DNA from 3 places in the Micromonospora sp. FIMYZ51 genome. Region 1 is predicted to be linked to each of the others. Evidence: riboswitches for the same ligand, from Rfam matches in the RefSeq annotation. Region 1 holds a riboswitch; each other region holds the start of a gene.
What was found. A riboswitch is a leader RNA that binds a small molecule or an ion and turns the genes downstream of it on or off. The one in region 1 is predicted to bind S-adenosylmethionine.
Positions count from the first base shown of each region.

Region 2: it holds a riboswitch for S-adenosylmethionine, as region 1 does, so the genes downstream of both, QQG74_RS17680 (ABC transporter substrate-binding protein) here and QQG74_RS06875 (GNAT family N-acetyltransferase) in region 1, are expected to answer to the same signal.
Region 3: it holds a riboswitch for S-adenosylmethionine, as region 1 does, so the genes downstream of both, thrC (threonine synthase) here and QQG74_RS06875 (GNAT family N-acetyltransferase) in region 1, are expected to answer to the same signal.

Region 1 covers NZ_CP134706.1:1,464,773-1,472,240, reverse strand. The annotation lists gene QQG74_RS06930 (helix-turn-helix transcriptional regulator) at 1-272, shown strand, start outside; gene QQG74_RS06925 (DUF397 domain-containing protein) at 265-456, shown strand; gene QQG74_RS06920 (DUF397 domain-containing protein) at 633-827, shown strand; gene QQG74_RS06915 (hypothetical protein) at 993-1,253, shown strand; gene QQG74_RS06910 (hypothetical protein) at 1,250-1,954, shown strand; gene QQG74_RS06905 (hypothetical protein) at 1,902-2,333, shown strand; gene QQG74_RS06900 (hypothetical protein) at 2,426-2,689, shown strand; gene QQG74_RS06895 (hypothetical protein) at 2,702-2,962, shown strand; gene QQG74_RS06890 (hypothetical protein) at 2,959-3,612, shown strand; gene QQG74_RS06885 (hypothetical protein) at 3,599-4,024, shown strand; gene QQG74_RS06880 (alpha/beta hydrolase) at 4,209-4,940, opposite strand; SAM riboswitch class IV at 5,196-5,311, shown strand; gene QQG74_RS06875 (GNAT family N-acetyltransferase) at 5,327-5,953, shown strand; gene QQG74_RS06870 (AAA family ATPase) at 6,093-7,418, shown strand.
Region 2 covers NZ_CP134706.1:3,885,218-3,892,685, forward strand. The annotation lists gene QQG74_RS17650 (urease accessory protein UreD) at 1-343, opposite strand, end outside; gene ureG (urease accessory protein UreG) at 343-1,080, opposite strand; gene QQG74_RS17660 (urease accessory UreF family protein) at 1,070-1,753, opposite strand; gene QQG74_RS17665 (urease subunit alpha) at 1,753-3,456, opposite strand; gene QQG74_RS17670 (urease subunit beta) at 3,453-3,776, opposite strand; gene QQG74_RS17675 (urease subunit gamma) at 3,773-4,075, opposite strand; SAM riboswitch class IV at 4,379-4,491, shown strand; gene QQG74_RS17680 (ABC transporter substrate-binding protein) at 4,749-5,630, shown strand; gene QQG74_RS17685 (amino acid ABC transporter permease) at 5,666-6,448, shown strand; gene QQG74_RS17690 (amino acid ABC transporter ATP-binding protein) at 6,445-7,176, shown strand; gene QQG74_RS17695 (anibiotic ABC transporter) at 7,247-7,468, opposite strand, start outside.
Region 3 covers NZ_CP134706.1:6,487,228-6,494,695, reverse strand. The annotation lists gene QQG74_RS29235 (ABC transporter permease subunit) at 1-538, shown strand, start outside; gene QQG74_RS29230 (DUF4232 domain-containing protein) at 547-1,245, opposite strand; gene QQG74_RS29225 (DoxX family protein) at 1,845-2,294, shown strand; SAM riboswitch class I at 2,412-2,548, shown strand; gene thrC (threonine synthase) at 2,558-3,844, shown strand; gene QQG74_RS29215 (GNAT family N-acetyltransferase) at 4,111-5,130, shown strand; gene QQG74_RS29210 (GNAT family N-acetyltransferase) at 5,271-6,287, shown strand; gene paaN (phenylacetic acid degradation protein PaaN) at 6,340-7,468, shown strand, end outside.

The sequences.
Region 1 (7,468 bases):
ATTCAATCCGAGTCCTGCCGCTCACGGCTGGGTTGCATCGTGGCGTGGAGGCAGGCTCCTTCGTGATGCTCAACTTCCCGCTCAAGAACCGCGCGACTCCTGAACCGCCCGTGATCTACAGCGAGTCCTGGACGGGTGCTCTCTACCTCGATCGCCCCGAAGAGTTCGCTGCCTACGAAAAGGTGTGGGCGAGCCTGGAACAGCTCGCCCTCGATGAAGCACAATCAAGACACCTGATCAACAAGATCATCGGGGAGGTCCACCATGGTTGATCTGACCGGCGCTCGCTGGCGCAAGAGCACCCGCAGCGGTAGCAACGGCGGCGAGTGTGTCGAGGTCTCCGACAACCTGCCCGGCGTCGTCGCCGTACGCGACAGCAAAGACCCGCACAGCTCTGCCCTCACCTTCACCCCCACCGCCTGGGCTACCTTCGTCAAGGCCACGAAAGCTCGCTGATCGGCCCGAGATGCCTCACGTGAAAGTGGGACAGCTTCCGAGCGCCGACGTCTGCCCCCTTCACGAGTAGCGGGTCTGGGTGCATCTGTTGTTGCTATCACGACAACAGATGCACCCAACGAGCACCAGACCGACGTCAAGAGCAACTGATCGAAAAGTGATCGAGGAGGCTCACCGTGGTTGATCTGACCGGTGCCCGCTGGCGCAAGAGCACCCGCAGCGGCGGCAACGGTGGCGAGTGCGTCGAGGTCGCCGACAACCTGCCCGGCATCGTCGCCGTACGCGACAGCAAAGACCCGCACGGCCCCGCCCTCACCTTCACCCCCACCGCCTGGACCACCTTCTTGGCGTCCACCCGCAAGAACCGCTGACGCTCGAAGCGCAACCGGCCCAAAACCGTGGACAGGTTCCGTCAGCAGACCTGTCCACGGGCTTTTCTGGTGCCCTACAGCAAGCCCTGAGTTCCGCAGGCGGTGCTCACACCGTCGCCCTCAGCGGGGCTGCGCTGGACTGTCCCGCTCGGATACCGTCCTCGCGTGGCAATCGGTGACGTCAAGGCCACCATCCGACGCGGCAACCAGTCGCTCAACGATGCCGAGAAGAGCGTTGAGATGGCCAGCGCCCAGTTACGCGACGCCTCCGCCTTGGCCATCGCCACTCTTCACGACAGCCAACGCGAGGAGGCGGAGGACGCCAGGCAGACGCTGCTCGCCGCAGCTCGCGAGGTTGAGCTGACTCTGCGCCGAATCAACGCTGCCAGGGAGCACGCCGACGCATACTTGGGCGCTATCGGATGAGCGCGAGTCTGGACGCGGTGGTCTCACAGCTCCGTCAGGTAATCGGGACTCTGCAAGGCGCTGCCATCGTCGCTCGGCGTGCGCAGGAAGACGCCAGCCAGGCCACCACCCACTACACCGAGGCCGCGCGCGGCACCAGCCATCCCAACTTGACGGGCGCTGTGCAAGAAAGTGAGGCAGCCAGGGGGAAGGCCGTCAGACTCGCCAATCTCATCAGCAAGGCAGCCGACAGCGTTGCCGCCTTCTCCAACGCCGTAGTTCCCGGCTCCGCCCCCACGGCGCCCTCCGAGGCCGCCATGCCCTCGGGCGAGACGCTGCTCTCCGAGAGCGTTGAACGCGAATCCGGTCGACGGAACGTCGGGTCCTTCCTGAGTACGATGACCCGGAACGTCGAGGACCTTCAGGACAACACCCAGAAGACCGTGAGCGCAGCGCGGGAAGCCTTCAACTTCATCCGAGGACCGCAAGGCCCGACAGGAACGCAGGCCGGCACCACTACACCGAGCGCCAGCCCAACCCTGGGCCAACGTCTCGCCAACGAGGCACCGGACACCGCAGGGCACTTGGTCGTCGTTGGGCTGGTGGCCGGCATCGCCGTCCACCGCTCCGTCGTGTCGATCCGCAAAGGGATAGCGAGGTTACGAAACCGTGAGCGTACGGACGGAATTCAGCGACCTGATTCGCGCGATGGCGCGTCGTGACTGGGGCACGGTAGACCAGATCCTGGACGGCTTGGAGACCACGGGTTGGCGCGGCGGCAGCCAGGTGATCGGCGCGGCTTTCGCCATCGCAATCAACGACCGCTTCCCCGCCAACCCCTCGCCGACCGACGTGGCTCGGTTCGTAGCCGAGACGCGATCGCAGTTCCCGGACGCGCAGTCGCTTCCCACGCTGGAGATGGAGGGACTCGTCCGGGCAGCGCTCGGCGAGGTCAAGCTGATCGAGAACCTCAACCCCGAGACGGCCCTTCAGATACAGATTGTCCTCCTCGGCAAGCTGCTCCAGGACCGCGACCAAGACGAAGCACAGCTTGAAGAGTTCATCGCCGACGTGGAACGGACCGCAGCCGACCACCTGTAGCTACCGGGCTGCGAAGCGAAGTCATCTCCGATAGTGTCCGCCCGACTACGCAAACGTGATCTGCGCTCGCGGACGATCGACGGAGGGACAGCATGGCCAGCATCGAAGAGGTCAAGGCGGCGCTGATGCAGGCAGCCGAGCAGGGCAATGCCACGATCAACCAGATCCGGGCCGCCGCCGAGAACACCGAGCAGATGCTGACCCGGCTACGTGCTGTCGCTGCCGGCACCGGCCACCCCACGATCGCCGAGGCCATCGCCCGAGGAGAGCAGAGCAAGCAGCGCCTGGCCGAGGCCATGACGCTCGTGCAGGGCAGCTCGGAGGCCGCCCGCCGCTACGTCGGCATTCTCGGCTGACCGTCGACCACCATGAGTGTTGGCGAGGTCAAGGCGACCCTTCACGCCGCCATCGAAGCCGTCCGCCAGGGACAACGGGTGTTCGACCAGGCTGTCTCCGAGGCCGAAGCAGCAACCGGCACGGCGAACGCCATCCTGCGCGGCAGCCAACACGAGCACGTGACCGACACTCATCAGGCACTCGCCGCCGCCAAGGCAGAGGTCGAACCGACTCGCCGCCGCTTCGCAGGCACCGCCGAGAACGCAAGCGACTACCTCACCCGACTCGGATGAGCGGCAGCATCGCCGAACTGGTCGCACGGCTTCTCGCCGTACGCGGAAAGCTTGATGCCGCAGCGGTCACCGCGCTGCGCGCCCGGACGGACGCCGAAGTGGCCTTGGCGCGGCTGGTCGAGGTGCAGCGCGGTAGTAGCGACCACCGGTTGCGCGCCGCCGTCGCGGACGCCGAGGTGGCCCGGGACAAAGCCGGCCGCTACGCCCGCCTGCTGTCTGAGGCCGCCAGCCATATCACCGCGTACGTCAACACGATCGCCCCCGGCGCCGCGCCCGCCGGACCAGATGATGCGGCTTCACCGTCCGGCGAACGCCTGGTCGCGGAGACGGAGGAACGCAACCGCAAGGGCGAGGCGTTCCTCCGCCGGCACGTCAAGAAGGCAGACGATACCGAGGACACCCTCAAGCAGACCGAGCAGGCCATCACGACCGGCTTTCGCGAGCTGCAAAAGGGCCTGAAGGGATCGGGATCGAGTGGTAGCACGACGTCCACGGCCTCCGACCCCGGCACGCCGGTCGACCGCCCTCAGTTGGAGCACCCGGTCACGTCGGTCATCATGGCTGCTGGCGCAATCGTCGTGGGATTTCGAGGTGTCTGGAACATGGTGAAGAAACACCGCGAGAGGAAGCGATCTGATGAGCAGCCCTGAGATGGTCGACTACATCCGGACGATGGTCAGAGGCGATCACGAGGCCAACGACCGGATCGAAGCCCGCCTCGATGAGATCGGCTGGGACGGCTTCCCGACGCTGCTCGGTGCGGTCTTCTACTTCGCCGTCAACCGGCGCTTCGACGAGCGGACATCCGCAGGCGAGATCATGCGGTTCGTTGCCGACATGCGAGCAGCTGCCCCCGCCGGCACCCCGGAGATCGACGCCAACGCAGCCGAGACGCTGATCCGGGCCGCTGTGGATCCCGATGTCGAGACGGCCATAGCGCCCCAGATGGCCGGGCGGATCCAGGGATTGGTGATCTTGGAAATCTTGGGCAATGGCGCTGTCGGTGACGACGAGCTGAACGAGCTTCTCGCTGAAGCAGCAGCGCTGGCCACCAGGTTGTGAGCCCTGCATCTTCCGGCTGACAAGCCACACGGCCTCTCACGAACAAGTAAGTCCTAGCATGTCGGACAGCGAGCTGGACGTCTTTCTCGCCGAAGCGGTCGACCTGTCCTCGCGTCCCTGATCACTCGACGCTGATCGGGTACGTTGCCCGGATGAGCGGGCAGACTGCCGGCCGGGCTGACCTCTACTTCAGGTGCCGGATGAAGAACCGGTTCGCGCCTTCTCCGGCGTAATGCGGGATGCCGGTGTGTCCGCCCATGTTGGCGTGCAGCGCCTTCTCCCGGGAGCCGAAGGCGTCGAACAGATCCAGCGCCAACTGCCGGTCGTTACCTTCGTCGTCCCATTGCAGCAGCACCTGCAACGGAATGCTGACCTGCCGGGCTTCCTCGAACATGCTGCGGGGCACGAAACTCCCGGCGAACAGAAGGGCCGCCCGGATGCGCGGCTCGACCACCGCCAGCCGGACGCCGATGGCGATGATCCCTCCCGAGTAGCCGACCGGGCCGCCGATTTCGGGCAACGCAAGCAGGGCATCGAGGGTGGCCCGCCATTCCGGGACGGCTTTGTCGACAAGCGGGAGGACGAGCCGGTCGACGATCTCGTCGTCGACCCGCTCGCCGGCCTGCAACGCCCGGCGCAGGTCGGCGCGGGCCTCCTCGACGGCGAGGAAACGGGGCCGGTTACCGCCGCCGGGAAGCTCGATGGAGGCTGCGGCGAAGCCCTCCGCCGCGCAGTGCTGGGCCCGGGCCACCAGTCGGGGATACATCATCGGCAGTCCGCCGGGGTGGCCGAGCAGAATCAGCGGCACCGGAGCGGTTACGGAGGGAGGCGTCCACAGGATGCCGGGGATCTCGCCGAGGGTGAATTCGCGCTCGCGGACGCCGTCGTCGAGGCGCTGTTCGGAAATGAACTCCATGGTCGTACCTTTCGGGAGTGCGCTGAACGGCGCTCCCGGACGACCTATCGCCCGACCGTGACCCCTGAGGGGAGCACCCATGTCGACACGTTCACGGGTACCACCTCCTCGGTTTCTCGCACGGCCTCCGGAAAGCTAGCAGCGGTTGCCGTGGCCCGCCAACAGGTTATCGCGGAGGCTACGGCGCGGTGCGAACTGCCTCGGACAACCGGTGCAGGACGCCGGAAGTGCGGCGGAGTTGGTACGGTCTACACAGGTCATGAGCGCCAGCGCGAAGCCCCGGCTTGCTGGCCGGCAACCCTCCGATCGTGGGCGGGGTGCTCCGGGTGAGGACCCGGCTCGGCACGAGTGATGTCGAGCAAGCTGCGAAGCCCGGAGGTGCTTTCGTGCCAACTCCCATCTCCAGCCAGGACGGGGAATCCGACCAGGCATTCAAGCAGGACGATCTGCTGCGAGTACGCCTCGCCGACGTTGACGACGCCGGGCAGATCGCGCTGCTGCACGCCGACAGTTGGCGTCGCTACTATCGCGGCGCGTACTCCGATTCCTTCCTCGACGGCGATGTCGTCGCCGACCGGCGCTCGGTCTGGTCGACCCGCCTGGCCGACCCCACCCGCAGCCGGACCGTGGTGGCCGAGGACGGCGGCCGGCTGATCGGCTTCGTCCATGTCATGTTCGACCATGACCCGCAGTGGGGCAGCCTCGTCGACAACCTGCACGTCACGTACGACCAGCACCGCACCGGTGTCGGCACCGCGCTCCTGGCCCACGCCGCCCGAGCCGCGGTGGCACACGCGACGACCCACGGCCTTTACCTGTGGGTGCTGGAGCAGAACACCGCGGCGCAGCGGTTCTACCAGGCTTGCGGAGCCTGCCATGTCGAGACGGCGACGGTGTCACCACCCGGCGCCGACCCGTCCCGACTCAACGGCTCTCCCCGCAAGTTCCGAATGGCCTGGCCGGACGCCACCGGCCCAAGCCAGCTCGACACGGCCTGTGCGAGCACGCCCTGACACTTCCTCCGTCGGCCTGTACGCCCTTTGCTCCGGCACCCGGCAGCAGCACCTGCCCATGAAGGGCTTCCCCCACCTCTTCGTGGTTTACTCGCAGAGATGCGTTTGTAACCGCCCACCAGGTAGGGGCACACCGCCGATGCTGCTGAGTTTCCGCTTTGCCAACCACCGCTCGTTCCGCGACGAGCAGCAGCTCAACCTCACACCGGTCTACGGAGACAACATCGAGGCGGGTGGGCCTCCGACCCCGGCTGTCAGGGTTGTCGGCATCTTCGGGGCCAACGCGTCCGGCAAGTCCAACTGCCTCGGCGCTCTGGCGTTCATGCGGCAGATGGTCGTGGAGTCTGACCGCGCGGTCGAGCCCGGGGTGGGGCTGTTCCGCGAACCTTTCCGACTGGATCCTGAGAACGTCGGGCAGCCATCACGTTATGTCGTAGACCTTATGCTCGGCGACGTCCGGCACACCTACGGGTTCACGATCGACGACGATCGGGTGCTTGAAGAGTGGCTCTACCACTATCCGTTGGGCCGCAAGCGACGCATCTTCGAACGCGATGGGGACAACTTCGCCTGGGGCGAGGAGTCAGGCCGGCGGCCCCTGGAGCAAATTGCAGAGATCACCGCGCCAGCTGCACTTTTCCTCAGCACTGTTGCCCGCTTCGGCCACAGCCGTCCAGAGCCGGATCCGACGAACCCGCAACCGCTGCACAACACTTACCGCTGGTTCTACCTGGCAGGCCAGCGGATGGAACCCGAGATGGTCTTGTCCAGCCTTCTCCGTCCTAACGACGCGGATGACCAGGACATGCTCCAGTTGGCCGTTGAACTGTTGCAAGCTGCCGACGTCGGAATCGTCGGCGTCGTGGTCAACCCAAGACCGAGCGAAAGCACTCACGAGCCGGCACTGCCGACTGATCGCACATTCGTTCAGCGGCGGGCTCGTCGGTGGGCGGTGCTCGAACGATCGAGGATCCAGTTCGCCCACCAGGGCCCCAACGGCACCGCTCTGCTCGAACTTCGAGACCAGTCGACCGGTACCCGGCAACTTCTCACCCTGGGGCTGCACGCCGCCGCGATGCTCCGGACCGGTGCCACCATGCTGATCGACGAGATCGACGCCAGCCTGCACCCGATTTTGACCGCCAAGCTCATCAGCCTCTTCCGCAGCCCGGAGGCCAACCCGCTGGGTAGTCAGCTCATCTTCACCAGCCACGACGCCGCGCTGCTCGGCACTCTCGATGCGGAGGAGATCCTGCGCCGCGACGAGATCTGGTTCGTGGAAAAGGACGACCAAGGCGCTTCCTCGCTCTATCCGCTGACGGATTTCAAGCCTCGGAAGGAAGGCGAGAATCGACAGCGTCGGTACCTGAACGGCAACTACGGTGCGGTGCCGGACCTTTCGACCCACCTGTTCGAGCAGGCACTCACCAACCGTGGAGGTACGGATGACGCCTCGACGTCGTGAGCGCCAAACGGGTCGCATGGTGCATGCGGGCGGCCGGGAGACGGACCTGC
Region 2 (7,468 bases), 2.4 Mb from region 1:
AGCCGGCCGCCGCGACCAGTTGCTCGGGCAGCCAGTGCAGCTCGGCATCCGCCGCGACGGTGGCCCGGACCAGCATCCGGGACACCGCGCCGGGGCGGCCCGGCAGCGCGATGGACGCGGCGACCGTCCGCACGCGTACCACCGCACCCGGGCCGACCTCGACGTCCAGGCGCAGCTCGTCGCCGGCGAGCGGACCGGCCGCACCACCGACGACGTACACCGTGACACCACCGCCCGTGGCCGGGACCTGGCGCAGCAGCAGCGGGCTCTCGCCGCGCAGCTCGGCCAGCCTGGTGCGGCCGTGCCGGTCGGCCCGGGCCACCAGCCGGGCGGTGGCCCGCATCAGCCCTGTCCGGCGGGAACCGCGAGGACCGGGGCGGGCGCGGCGGCGCGGTGGTGGGCCAGCTCGTGGCGGATCCAGTCGGCGACCCGGGTGGCCAGCGGGTCCTCGGTGATGGACTGGAAGACCGTCGGCAGGTCGCCCCGGCGGGCGCGGGCGTCGCGGTCCATCACGGACAGGTCGGCACCGACCATGGGGGCCAGGTCGGTCTTGTTGATGACCAGCAGGTCGGCGGCGGTCACCCCGGGGCCGCCCTTGCGTGGCACCTTGTCCCCGCCGGCCACGTCGACCACGAAGATCTGCCGGTCGACCAGGCCCCGGCTGAAGGTGGCGGTCAGGTTGTCGCCGCCGCTCTCCACGAGCACCAGATCCAGCGGGCCCAGCGCGTCGGCGAGTTCGTCGACCGCGTCGAGGTTGGCGCCGATGTCGTCGCGGATCGCCGTGTGCGGGCAGCATCCGGTCTCCACCGCGCGGATCCGGGCCGGGTCGAGCACCCCGGCCCGCTTGAGGAAGTCGGCGTCCTCGGTGGTGTAGATGTCGTTGGTGACCACACCGAGGCGCAGCTCGTCGGCGAACGCCCGGCAGAGCGCGGCGACCAACGCGGTCTTGCCGGAGCCGACCGGCCCGCCGATGCCGACCCGCAGCGCCCGGACGGCGGCCGGCAGCGGAGCGTGCGGGTCGACCCCCGGTTCGGGGTGGGTGTGTGGAACGGACTCGTCGTGTGCGAATTCAGGACGCAAAGAGACGCACCTCCCAGGTGGCGTGAGCTTCGGCATGGATGTCGGCGAGCGGCGCAGCGGGGGCCGGCAGCCGCTCCGGTGCTACCTCGGCGGCCCGCGTAGCCCGCGCCGCTACCGCGTCGCAGGCATCGGCGAGCCGCACCAGCAGGGCCTGGACCTGGTACGGGTCGAGGCCCAGCAGGCGTACGGCGGCGCTGGCCGAGCCGGTCACGGTGCCGTGCGCGGCGACCGTGGCGACCTGTCCCGGGTCGAGGCCGGCGGCGGCGCCGACCAGACCCAGCACCAGCGGCTGATGCGGCCCGCCCGGCTCGGCGGGCAGATCGTCGAAGGTGGCGGTGGGCCAGATCCGCCGGCCGGCCCGCAGCAACGCCCGGCCCTGTCGGCGGGAGACCGAACGCTGAGCCGGCGAGGCGGTACGGGCGTCCAGTTCGGCGTCCAGCCGGACCAGTACCGCCCGCCGCCGCGCCGACCCGGCCGCCCGGCGCGCCGCCGCCGCGAAGGCCGCCGCGACCAGTCCGGCGGTGGCCAGTCGACCACGCAGGTACGCGTCCAGGGTGGCCAGGTCGGTCACCCGGCCGGCCGCCACGGCCGCCTCCAGCCCGGTCGAGTGGGCGTGCGCCCCGGCCGGGAACCGCCCGTCGGCGAGGAGCAGCAGCATCGTCGAAGTGGTCATCAGAACAGGAAGTACCGCTGGGCCATGGGCAGCTCGGCCACCGGATCCGGGTCGACCGTCTCGCCGTCGATCCGCACGGTGAAGGTGTCCGGGTCGACCTCGATCCGGGGCAGGGCACCGTTCTCCGGCAGGTCGGCCTTGCCGCGCGAGCGCACGTCGGTCACCGGCACCACCCGGCGCCGTACGTCCAGCCGCAGGCCCGCGTCGAGCGCCGCCGGGGCGACGAAGGCCAGGCTGGTGGCGGCGACCGCACCCCCGTACGCGCCGAACATCGGCCGGGGCAGCATCGGCTGCGGCGTCGGGATGGAGGCGTTCGCGTCACCCAGTTGGGCGTACGCGATCATGCCGCCCTTGATCACCAGGTGCGGACGTACGCCGAAGAACGCCGGCTCCCAGAGCACCAGGTCGGCGAGCTTGCCCGGCGCCACCGACCCGATCTCGTGGTCGAGACCGTTGGCCATCGCCGCGCAGATGGTGTACTTCGCGACGTACCGCCGGGCCCGGTGGTTGTCGGCGCGACCGTCGCCGGGCAGCGCGCCCACCCGGGCCTTCATCACGTGCGCGCTCTGCCAGGTCCGCAGCACGATCTCGCCGACCCGACCCATGGCCTGCGAGTCCGAGCCGATGATGGAGATCGCGCCGAGATCGTGCAGCAGGTCCTCGGCGGCCATCGTGGACGGTCGGATCCGGCTCTCGGCGAAGGCCAGGTCCTCCGGCACGGCCGGGTTGAGGTGATGGCAGACCATCAGCATGTCGAGGTGCTCGGCGAGGGTGTTGCGGGTGTACGGGCGGGTCGGGTTTGTCGACGACGGCAGCACGTTCGGCTCACCGGCGACGGTGATGATGTCCGGCGCGTGCCCGCCTCCCGCCCCCTCGGTGTGGTACGAGTGGATCGCCCGGCCGCCGATCGCGCGCAGCGTGTCGGCGACGAACCCGGCCTCGTTGAGCGTGTCGGTGTGGATGGAGACCTGCACCCCGGAGGCGTCGGCGACCCGCAGGCAGGCGTCGATCGCCGCCGGGGTGGTCCCCCAGTCCTCGTGCAGCTTGAACCCGCCGGCACCGGCCCGCAACTGCTCCCAGAGCGCCTCGGTGGAGACCGTGTTGCCCTTGCCCAGCAGCAGCACGTTGACCGGGAACGTGTCCAGCGCCTCGTGCATCCGGGCCAGGTGCCAGGCGTTCGGGGTGACCGTGGTGGCCCGGGTGCCCTCGGCCGGGCCGGTGCCGCCGCCGACCAGGGTGGTGACCCCGCTGGCCAGCGCCTCGGTGACGATCTGCGGGCAGATGAAGTGCACGTGCGTGTCGACCGCCCCGGCGGTGAGGATCCGGCCGTTGCCGGCGATCACCTCGGTGGCCGGGCCGATGACCAGGTCGGGATGGACTCCGTCCATGGTGTCCGGGTTGCCGGCCCGGCCCAGCGCGACGATCCGCCCGTCCCGCAGCCCGACGTCGGACTTGACCACGCCCCAGTGGTCGAGCACCACGGCGCCGGTGATGACGGTGTCCAGGGCGCCCTCGGCGCGGGTCGCCCGGGACTGGCCCATCGACTCGCGGATCACCTTGCCGCCGCCGAAGACCGCCTCGTCGCCGCCGACGCAGTGATCGTGTTCGACCTCGATGAGCAGGTTCGTGTCGGCCAGCCGGATCCGGTCGCCGGTGGTCGGCCCGTACAGGGCGGCGTAGCGGTCCCGTGCCACGATGCTCACGCGCCCCGCCTCCCGTCCAGCGCGCCGCCGCACTCGCCCCGCAGGCCGGGTACCAGCCGGGCACCGCCGAGCGGCACCAGCTCGACGCTGCGGCTCACGCCCGGTTCGAAGCGCACCGCCGTGCCGGCCGGTACGGCGAGCCGGTGCCCCCACGCCGCGTCCCGGTCGAAGTCCAGGGCCGGGTTGGCCTCGGCGAAGTGGTAGTGCGAGCCGACCTGCACCGGTCGGTCGCCGGTGTTGACCACCAGCAGCGTGGTCACCGGCCGGCCGGCATTGATCTCCACCGGTCCGGCGGCCGGCAGGATCTCCCCGGGGATCACGGGATCGGGTGGTGCACCGTCACCAGCTTGGTGCCGTCCGGGAACGTCGCCTCCACCTGCACCTCCCTCAGCAACTCGGGAATGCCGTCCTGCACGTCGTCGCGGGTCAGCACGGTGCGCCCGGCGGCCATCAGGTCGACCACGGACTCCCCGTCGCGGGCGCCCTCCAGCAGGAAGGCGGTGATCATCGCGACAGCTTCCGGATAGTTGAGGCGCAGGCCGCGTTCGCGGCGACGCCGGGCGACGTCGGCCGCCACGTGAACGAGCAGGCGGTCCTGCTCGTGCGGGGTGAGGTACAACTGGGGCTCCCGGTGGGTGTCCGCGCCCCGCCGGCTCGGCGCCTCGACGCGCCGTCCCACGTTGCGGGGCTCGTCCGCCGGCACCCCCGCCACGTGCGTGGGGCCTCGGGAGTTCCACCCTCCCGGCCCACGTGGCGAACCACCGACGGTGTCTGCTCGGATGCGGACCGCACCGCCCACCGCTGAACAGACCGTAAGGGATCACGCGGCCCCCGGGCAACACCCCCGTACGCCGGCCATCCGCGTGAGGGCCGTCATAACCGGTGGACGCTGCCCCATGACCGGCTGCTAGCCTCGTCGGCAGGTCATGAGTGCCAGCGTCAAGCCCCGGCTCGCTGGCCGGCAACCCTCGTCCGCGCAGGGGTGCCCCGGGTGAGGACCAGGCGTCGGAGCAGCCTCCGATGCAAGCGTGGCCTGGTTGCCCAGGTCATCACGACCTGGAGGAGAGCCATGCCGTACGATCCCCGACCCGCTCCCGTCGCACCCGGTTTCGGCCTGACCCAACGCCGGCACGTCGACATGATGCGGGTGTGCAGCGCCGCGTGTAGCTGACCGCGCCGGTCGGGTCGCCGACCGATCTTTCGCTTTCCCACGATCCGTTCCAGCGGTCCGTCCTGCGGCGGACCGTCGGTGTGGCACGTCCGTGCCCGCCGTAGCTCAACCAGGAGACACCGTGCGATTCCTTCCTGCCCTGACCCGGGCCGCCGCCGTCGGCGTCGCCACCATCCTCGGCGCCGCCACCCTCACCGCCTGCGGCTCCGACTCCGCCGGTGGCAGCGCCGACAACCCGTACAACCTGCTCCAACCGGGGGTGCTGCGGGCCGGCACGCTCACCGACGCCCCGCCGAACGTGTACCTCAAAGACGGCAAGTTCACCGGCTTCGACAACGACCTGCTGGTCGCTGCCGCCGACAAGCTGGGGCTGAAGGTGGAGTTCGTCGGCACCGACTTCTCGGCCCTGCTGTCCCAGGTGAACACCGGCAAGTTCGACGTCGGCAGCTCCTCGATCACCATCACCGAGGCGCGGAAGAAGACCGTCGACTTCGGCAACGGGTACGACTTCGGCTACTTCGGCCTGGACGTGCCCGCCGGCTCGACGCTCAGCAGCTTCGACGAACTGCCCGGCAAGCGGGTGGTGGTCGTGCAGGGCACCGTCCAGGACGACTACGCCACCAACAAGGGCCTCGACCCGGTACGCGTGCCCGACTACAACGGCGCGATCAACCAGCTCAAGGCGGGCACCGCCGATGCCTGGATCGCCCCGGCCGAGATCGGTGAGAAGACCGCAGCGGACAGCGGCGGCAAGATCACGGTGGCCGCGACGGAACTCAGCCCGGCCCCGACCGCGTACGCCTTCGCCAAGGGCAACGACGCGCTGCGCGAGGCGCTGAACAAGGCGCTGGACGAGGTGATCGCCGACGGCACCTGGACCCGGCTCCAGGAGCAGTACTACCCGGGTCGGCCGATTCCGGACGACTTCACCCCGGGCAGCGGCGACGTGGCGGCGCCCACGGCGGCCGGTTCGGCGGCGCCCTCGGCGTCGGCCGCTTCCTGAGGTAGGACGACGAGCGAGCTGGGCGGAGGTTGACCGTGGATCCGTTGCGCACCCTGTGGGAGACGTTCTTCGACTGGGAGTCGATGCGCGAGGCACTACCCGAGATGCTCACCGTCGGGTTGCCGAACACGCTGATCCTGGCGGTCACCGCCGCCCTGCTCGGCTCGGCGCTGGGCATCGTGCTGGCCGTGGCGGGCATCTCGCGTACCCGATGGTTGCGGTGGCCGGCCCGGGTCTGGACCGACGTGTTCCGCGGCCTGCCGGCGGCGGCGACGATCCTGCTGATCGGCGTCGGCCTGGCCCCGCTCGGCATGCAGGTGTGGGGGCCCAACCCGTACCCGCTGGGCATCCTGGCGTTGTCGCTGATCGCGTCCGCGTACCTCGGGGAGATCTTCCGCTCCGGCATCCAGTCGGTGGAGGCCACCCAGCTTGAGGCCGCCCGCGCGCTTGGCTTCTCCTGGTGGGAGGCGATGCGGGTGGTGATCATCCCGCAGGGCATCCGCCGGATCCTGCCGGCCTGGGTGAACCAGCTGATCGCCCTGATCAAGGACTCCAGCCTGGTCTACTTCCTGGGCCTGCTGGCCAGCCAGCGGGAACTGTTCCGGATCGGGCAGGACTACGCGGCCAACACCGGCAACCAGTCCGCGCTGCTGCTGGCCGGGCTCTGCTACCTGGCGCTGACCGTGCCGCTGACCCACGTGGTCAACTGGATCGACCGGCGGCTGCGGCACGGCCGACCGGCCACCGGGCCGGCCGGCGACGACCCCGACGACCTGGACCTGGCGCTGCCCGGCGCCGCCGGAGGCAACCAACGATGAGCACCTCGGTGAGTCTCAGCCTGCGCGACGTACACCTGGCCTTCGGGCCGCACCGGGTGCTGCGCGGAGTCGACCTGGACGTGGCCCGGGGCGCCACCGCCTGCGTGATCGGCCCGTCCGGGTCGGGCAAGTCGACCCTGCTGCGTACGGTCAACCGGCTGCTCGAACCGGACCGCGGCGACGTGCTGCTGGACGGCCGCAGCGTGCTGCGCGACGACCCGGACGCCCTGCGCCAGCGGATCGGCATGGTGTTCCAGCAGTTCAACCTCTTCCCGCACATGAGCGTGCTGCGCAACATCACCCTCGCCCTGCGCCGGATCCGCAAGCTCGGCGAGGACGAGGCGGCGGCGCTCGCCCGCGAACACCTGGACCGGGTGGGGCTGGCCGCGAAGGCCGACGCCCGGCCGGCGCACCTCTCCGGCGGGCAGCAGCAACGGGTCGCCATCGCCCGCGCGCTGGCCATGCAGCCGGAGGTGATGCTCTTCGACGAGGCCACCTCGGCGCTGGACCCGGAGTTGGTCAAGGGCGTGCTGGCGCTGATGGCGGACCTTTCCGCGCAGGGCATGACCATGGTGGTGGTGACCCACGAGATGGGCTTCGCCCGCCAGGTCGCGGACACCGTCGCCTTCATGGACGCCGGCGTGGTGCTGGAGGCCGGCGAACCGGCGGCCATCTTCGAGTCCGCCCGGCACCCCCGCCTGCGCCGCTTCCTCTCCCAGGTGCTCTGAGCGCCGCGCCGGACGTTAACAGGGGGCCCTTCCTATGCACGAGGCGTTAGGAAGGGCCCCTTCCTAACGGCTAGCGCGGGGTGTCGCGGTGGCGGAAGGTGGTCAGACCGGCCGCCAGCAGCACCACCGCCGCGACGGTGAGGGTGAGCAGGGGCAGCACCGCCGGGTCGGCGGCGGGTACCGAGGGAATGTGCGTGTAGGGCGACAGGTTGAGGGCGGCCTGCGGCAGGTCGAGCACGGCGCCCAACTGGCCGAGCAGCAGGTAGACGATGAGCACCGTCCAGCTCAGCGC
Region 3 (7,468 bases), 2.0 Mb from region 1:
CTGGGGCAGCCTGCGCTACCTGCTGGCGGTGCCGGTACCCCGGGCCCGCCTGCTCGCGATCAAGCTGCTGGTCGCGCTCACCTACTCGGCGTTGGCGTTGCTGCTGCTCGCCGGCACGGCCCTGCTGATCGGCACCCTCCGGTACGGCTGGTCACCGCTGCGCAGCACGGTCGCCGCCCAACTTGAGCCGGGTGAGGGGCTGCTGCGGCTGCTCGCGGTGCTCGGCTACCTGGCGGTGGTGCTGCTGGTCGTCGCCGGCCTGGCGTTCCTGCTCTCGGTGCTCACGGACGCGGCACTCGGTGCGGTGGGTGGCGCGGTACTGCTCTGGATCCTCTCCAGCATCCTGGACCAGATCACCGCGCTCGGCGCGATCCGGTCGTTCCTGCCCACCCACTACAGCAACGCCTGGCTGGGACTGCTCTCCACCCCCGTGCAGACCGACGACATCGTCCGCGGTGCCATCTCCGCGATCTGCTACGCCACCCTCTTCTGGGGCCTGGCCTTCTGGCGCTTCACCCGCAAAGACATCACCTCCTGACCGGGGTGTCAGAGCAGGGGAGCGGGGGAGGGCGAGGGGGTGGGCGAGAGGGGTGAGGGTATCGGGGCCGGCGTGGTCGGTGGCTGCTTCTTCCAGGCGCTGACGCCGACCCGGTTGGTGTTGCCGAGATCGATCCGCCCCGTCATGCCGACGTCCTGCATCGGCTGACCCTGCGCCGGGGCAACGTCAAGCCGCTCGGCGTTCGTCGCGACCACGGTCGGATCGTCGACCAGGTTGCGCCAGAGCACGGCCGCGCCCGCCGCCTCGCCCGGCGCGAGCACCAGCGGTCGGGGCGGATCGTCGAAGCCCGAGGTGATCCCCTTCGCCCCCGGGATCACCCGGACCGTGATCGGTTCCCCGTCGGCGTCCAGCAGCCGCAGCGCCGGGTAGCCGTGCAGCCGATACCGTTCCGTCCCGCAGTTGACCAGCTCCAGTCCGATGGCACGCAGTCCCATTGCGGCGCTACCACCCAGATACCGGATCCGTACGCCGGCCTCCGGGCAACTGGTCGGCTCCGGGCCGGTCAGCGGTTCCGTACCATTCCGCGGCGTACCGTCTGGCGGTCTTGCGCCCTCCGGCGGCGTGCGGTCCGGCTCGGTGGGCCACGGCGACACCCGGACCGGATCCACGTCGGGCCCGCCCACTCCGGTGTCACCCGGCCGCTCGACCGGCGCACAGCCGGCCACCAGCGCAACCGTGGCCAGCAACGCGACCAGCCTTCGGCGCCGCCCGAGTCCATAAGCGCGACCGCCGAGCCGGTCGCCGCGACCGCCGGGCATCTCCGTGCGAACCGAAGCCTGAGCTGTCCCCCGCATCGCGTCATCGTCGCACCGTCCGCCGTCACCGGTGACCCCGGTCATGGGCAGCCGCGCCCAAGATGTGGTCAGCGTGCCGTGCACGCACCGCCGTGATGAGCGCGGCGGACGCAGCGGCCGGTGGGCAGGAGGAGCCGCCACCGGCTGCGTCAGGTGAATTGTGGGAAACGTTCCGTTCGTCGCTCGCGGAATCTTTCCAAGATCTGTTGGTGGGGGCAGCTTGTCGGTGGCCGATCGGGTGGGGTGGCGGTGCTGCGTACTCGATCTCCGGGCATGGCGGGCGTCGATGGGTGTGGTCGTCTTCGCCTGCGCTAGCCAGTCGGTTTGACCGGTGGTGCGGGCGGGCCGCGATCAAAGTGGGGCGGATTTCGGAAGTTCCAGTCGGTACCATGAGTGTGGGAGCGTTCCCAAAGGAAGAGATTGCATCGACAACTATCTATCGCATCCCGCATTCTGGTTGCCCACCACTCATCTCCATTGGAGGTACCGGAATGCGTACTGACCGGTTCGGCGGGCCGGCCCTGTCCCTGTTCCGCATGGTCATCGGTTTACTCTTCCTCTGCCACGGCCTGGCGTCCCTGTTCGGCGTCTTCGGCGGCAACCGTGGCAGCGGCGATCCAGTCCCACTCGGGCAGTGGCCCGGCTGGTGGGCCGCCCTGATCCAGGCGCTCTGTGGCGCGCTGGTTCTCGTCGGCCTCTTCACCCGCCCAGCCGCGCTGCTGGCGTCGGGCTCGATGGCGTACGCGTACTTCGTGGTCCATCAGCCCGAGGCGCTGCTGCCGCTGCGTAACCACGGTGAGCTGTCCGTGCTGTTCTGCTGGTCGTTCTTCCTGATCGCGGTGCTCGGCCCGGGCAACTGGGCGCTGGACACCCTGCTGCGGCAGCGGACGGCACAGGCGGTGGCGCTCGACGCCGGTGAACGGCGGTCCGTGCCAGCCTGACGGCGGTGCTCAGCGGCACCGGGGCACGCGACGGTGCCGCTGAGGAATCGCTCACAGGCTGGGATTGGTGGGCGACGAGCGCCGCTTGATTGCCTAGACTCGACGACACAACTGCATACCTCATCCAGAGGGGCTGAGGGATACGGCCCGACGACGCCCCGGCAACCACCCCAGAGCGCTCACCGTTGAGCGTAAGACGGGGCAGGTGCCAATTCCGTCCCCGCCGTACGGTGCGATGCGGGGAAAGATGAGAGGACTTCGACATGACGTCGACGCTCGCCGCTCCCGGTATCGACACCACCGCCAGTCCCGCCCGTGCCCTGGTCTGTCGCGCCTGTTCGGCCCGTTACCCGCTCGCCGCCCAGCACGCCTGTTACGAGTGTTTCGGCCCGCTGGAGGTCGACTACGACCCGGCCGCGCTCGCCTCGGTCACCCGCGAGCAGATCGAGGCCGGCCCGCGCAATCTCTGGCGGTACGCCGCCCTGCTGCCCGCCGGTCAGGACCCGGCCACCCGGGTCTCCCTGGACCCGGGCTTCACCCCGCTGGTGGCCGCCGACCGGCTCGCCGCCGAGTTGGGTCTCACCGCTGCGCTCTGGGTCAAGGACGACAGCGCCAACCCGACCCATTCGTTCAAGGACCGAGTGGTGTCGGTGGCGCTGACCGCCGCCCGTGCCCTCGGTTTCTCCCGCTTTGCCTGTGCCTCCACCGGCAACCTGGCCAACTCGGTGGCCGCGCACGCGGCCCGGGTGGGTGCCCCGTCGGTGGTCTTCATCCCCAGCGACCTGGAGCAGGGCAAGGTGGTGACCACTGCGGTCTACGGCGGTGACCTGGTCGCCATCGACGGGTCGTACGACGATGTGAACCGGCTCTGTGGCGAGTTGGTGGAAACCGACGAGTTCGAGGACACCGCGTTCGTGAACGTCAACGTCCGGCCGTACTACGCGGAGGGCTCGAAGACGCTCGGCTACGAGGTGGCCGAGCAGCTCGGCTGGCGCATCCCCGCCCAGGTGGTCATCCCGATGGCCTCCGGCGAGCTGCTCACCAAGATCGACAAGGCGTTCAGCGAGCTGGTCGAGATCGGGCTGGTGGAAGCGCCGGCCGGCGGCTGGAAGGTCTTCGGAGCCCAGTCGGCCGGTTGCAACCCGATCGCCACCGCTCTGCACGCCGACACCGACACCATCACCCCGGTCAAGCCCACCGGCATCGCGAAGTCGCTGAACATCGGCGACCCGGCCGCCGGGTTGTACGCGCTGGAGGCGGTGCGCCGCACCGGCGGCTGGATGGAGTACGCCGACGACGACGAGATCCGCGCCGGAGTTCGGCTGCTGGCGCGTACCACCGGGGTCTTCGCGGAGACCGCCGGTGGAGTGACCGTCGCGGTGCTGCGCAAGCTGATCGAGTCCGGCAAGCTCGACCCGGCCGCCGAGACCGTGGTGTTCAACACCGGCGAGGGCCTCAAGACCCTGGACGCGGTCGCCGGCCAGGTCGGCCCGACCCACCGGATCAAGCCCTCCCTGCGGGCCGCCCGCGATGCCGGCCTGCTCAGCTGACTTGCCGGTTAAGAAGGGGCCCTTCCTATGCACCAGGCGTTAATAAGGGGCCCTTCCTTGCATTCTGCGAAACGCGCGGGCGGGGACTTGACGACAGGAACCGGACGGCGCAAGATGCTCCGTGCGGGAGGGCGTTTCGCCGGAGACTTTTAGTCTGTACGACCCAACGCCGGAGGCGTTGTGCGATCGACCCTCCCGACCAACGTGCGAACGGGCCAGCGAATATTCGCTGGCCCGTTGCGCTGTCCGTGGCGCACGCTGCGGACATGAGGATCAGTGTCACCCGTCTCGGAGCCGCCGACGAGGCCGCCATCGAGCAGGCTTATCAGGTCGGTGCCGCACAGGTGGCCGCCGATATGCCGGACTTTCCGCCGTTCTGCCGTCGGCGGTTCATGACCCTGCTCCGCCAACCGATGCCGGGCAACGAACCGATCCACCTGCTGGCCCGGGTCGACGGCGAACCGGCCGGCCTGCTGATGCTCGACCTGCCGCAGCTGGACAACACCGACAACGCCTCCGCCGAGCTGGTCGTGCATCCGGCGTACCGGCGGCGGGGTGTGGGCCGGGCGCTGTACGAGCATGGCGTCGCCGTGCTGCGCGAGCGCGGACGCCGACGGGTGAGCGCGATGAGCCAGGCACACCTTCCCGGCCAGCCCGACCGCCCGTCACCGGGAAGCGCCTTCGCCCTCAGCGTCGGCGCGGTCGACGCCCTGCCCGACGTGCGGCGGCGACTCGACACCGCCCGTCTCGACCAGGCACACCTGGACGCGCTGCTGGCCGAGGCCCGGGGCCGCGCCACCGGGTACGAGGTGCTGTTCTGGCGTGGGGACACACCGGACGAGTTGATCGCCGATGTGGCGTACCTGGACGGTCGGCTGCTCGTCGACGCGCCAATGGGCGACCTGGCGTGGGAGCCGGAGCAGGTGGACGCGGAGCGGGTACGCGCTACCGAGCAGGTGCTCGAGGCGCGGGGTCGGCGGCGCTACCACGCCGGGGTCCGGCACACCGCATCCGGCCGGCTGGTCGCCTGGACGCTGCTGGATCTGGGTGCCGCCGCGGACTGGCACGCGTACCAGCAGATCACGATCGTCGATCCGGATCACCGGGGGCACCGACTCGGCCTGCTCGCCAAGATCGAGAACCTGCGGCACCTGCTCGCCCACGAGCCGGCGGTGCGGGCCATCGACACCTGGAACGCGGCGAGCAACGACCACATGATCGCCATCAACGAGCGGCTTGGCTTCCGGGTGCTCGATCAGTGGAGCAACTGGCAACTGTCGCTGTGACGAGGAGGAGCTGTGACGAGGAGGAGCTGTGACGAGGAGGAGCCGGTGCCACTGACCGAGGTGGAAAGGGGACGACCCGTGCCCTGACCGAGCAGAAATCCGGTGGCGGTGGCAGGTCGGTGGCGGGCAGGCTCCCGGCCATGGACATTGCCGTCACCCCGTTCGAGCCCTCCGACGAGGCGGCGCTTGACGACGCTTACCGGATCTTCGCGGCGGCCCAGGCGGTCGACGCGCCCGATGTGCCGGCCGGCGACCGCGCCGAGTTCGGCCTGGTCGCGGCCCATCCGCCCTACGGCAGCCTGATCCACCGCGCACTGGCCCGGCACGGCGGCGAGGCCGTCGGCTACCTGTGGCTACGCCTGCCGCAGCTGGAGAACACCGAGAACGGCCTGGTCGAGATCTTCGTCGAGCCGGCCCACCGGCGACGCGGCGTGGGCCGGGCGCTGCTCGCGTACGCCCAGGAGGTGGCCGCCGGGCACGGCCGCAGGCGGCTGATCGCGGAGGTCGGCGGCGTGCCGCCGGGAGTCGACCGGCAGGCGCCAGGTGAGGCGTTCGCGGCGGCGGTCGGCGCGCAGGCCGCGTTGCCGATGGTGCGTCGCCGGCTGGACATCACCCGGCTCGACGAGGCGTTGCTCACCGCGCTGCACGAGCATGCCCGGTCGCGGGCGGCCGGCTACCGCACGGTGGCGTGGCGCGGCGCGGCCCCCGAGGAGTACGTGGCCGACGTGGCCCGACTTGAGGGCCGGCTGCTCACCGACGCGCCGACCGGTGACCTCACGGTGGAGGGGGAGAAGGTGGACGCCACCCGGATCCGGAAGATCGAGCGGTTCCAGGCGTTGCGCGGCCGGCGGCGCTACCACCTGGGGGCGGTGCACGAGCAGACCGGGCGGCTGGTCGCCTGGACGATGATCCAGGCCGGCCCGTCGACGGCGTGGCACGCCTGGCAGGAGATCACCATCGTCGACCCGACGCACCGGGGACACCGGCTCGGTCTGCTGGTGAAGATCGAGAATTTGCGGCACGTGCTGACGCACGAGCCGGAGCTGCGGGCGATCGACACCTGGAACGCGGCGGTGAACGATCACATGGTGAGCATCAACGAGCAGCTCGGCTATCGGGCGGCCGAGAGCTGTGCGGACTGGCAGCTCACCATCTAAGTTGTGACAGCCCTCTACTGATCGCGAGGGTTTCTGTTGCATGATGGCGGGCATGACGGACACCCCGCACCCCCTGTACGACAGGCACGCCGAGACCCTCAACCGCGCGCTGACCGCGATCACGGAGCGCGGGTACTGGTCCGCCTATCCGGAATCACCAAGCCCCCGGGTGTACGGCGAGACCGCCGCCGCCGACGGCAAGGCGGCCTTCGAGGCGTACCTGGGCGGAGACTTCCCGCTCGACCAGCCCGCCGACGGCGACCGGGTGGCCACCGAGACCAGCCCGTTCGGCGTCGCGCTTGACGTCAGCTACCCGCACGCCACCGCTGACCAACTCGTCGCTGCCGCGTCCACGGCCCTGCCGGCCTGGCGCGACGCCGGCCCGCAGACCCGGGTCGGCGTCTGCCTGGAGATCCTCGACCGGCTGCACAAGAACGTCTTCGAGCTGGCCAACGCGGTGCAGTTCACCAGCGGACAGGCGTTCGTGATGGCCTTCCAGGCCGGCGGCGCGCACGCCCTCGACCGTGCCCTGGAGGCGCTCGCCTACGGGTACGCGGAGATGACCCGGCACCCGGGTACGGCGAGCTGGGAGAAGGCCGCCGGCAAGGGTGACCCGCTGCGGATGACCAAGACCTTCCATGTGGTGCCCCGGGGCGTCGCCCTGGTCATCGGCTGCAACACGTTCCCGACCTGGAACTCGTACCCGGGTCTCTTCGCCTCGCTTGTCACCGGCAACCCGGTGGTGGTCAAGCCGCACCCGCGCGCCGTACTCCCGCTGGCCATCACCGTCCGGTACGCCCGGGAGGTGCTCGCCGAGGCGGGCTTCGACCCGAACCTGGTGCTGCTCGCCCCCGAGGCCCCCGGCGAGAAGCTGGCCTCGACCCTGGCGCTGCACCCGGCCGTGAAGATCGTCGACTTCACCGGTTCCTCCGAGTACGGCGACTGGCTGGAGGCCAACGCCCGGCAGGCGGCGGTCTACACCGAAAAGGCCGGCCTGAACACGGTGGTCGTGGACTCCACCGACGACTTCGCCGGGATGTGCCGCAACCTGGGCTTCACGCTCACGCTCTACAGCGGCCAGATGTGCACCACCTCGCAGAACATCCTCATTCCCCGGGACGGCATCGACACCGACCAGGGGCGCAAGAGCTTCGACGAGGTGGCCGCCGGAATTGCCGCGG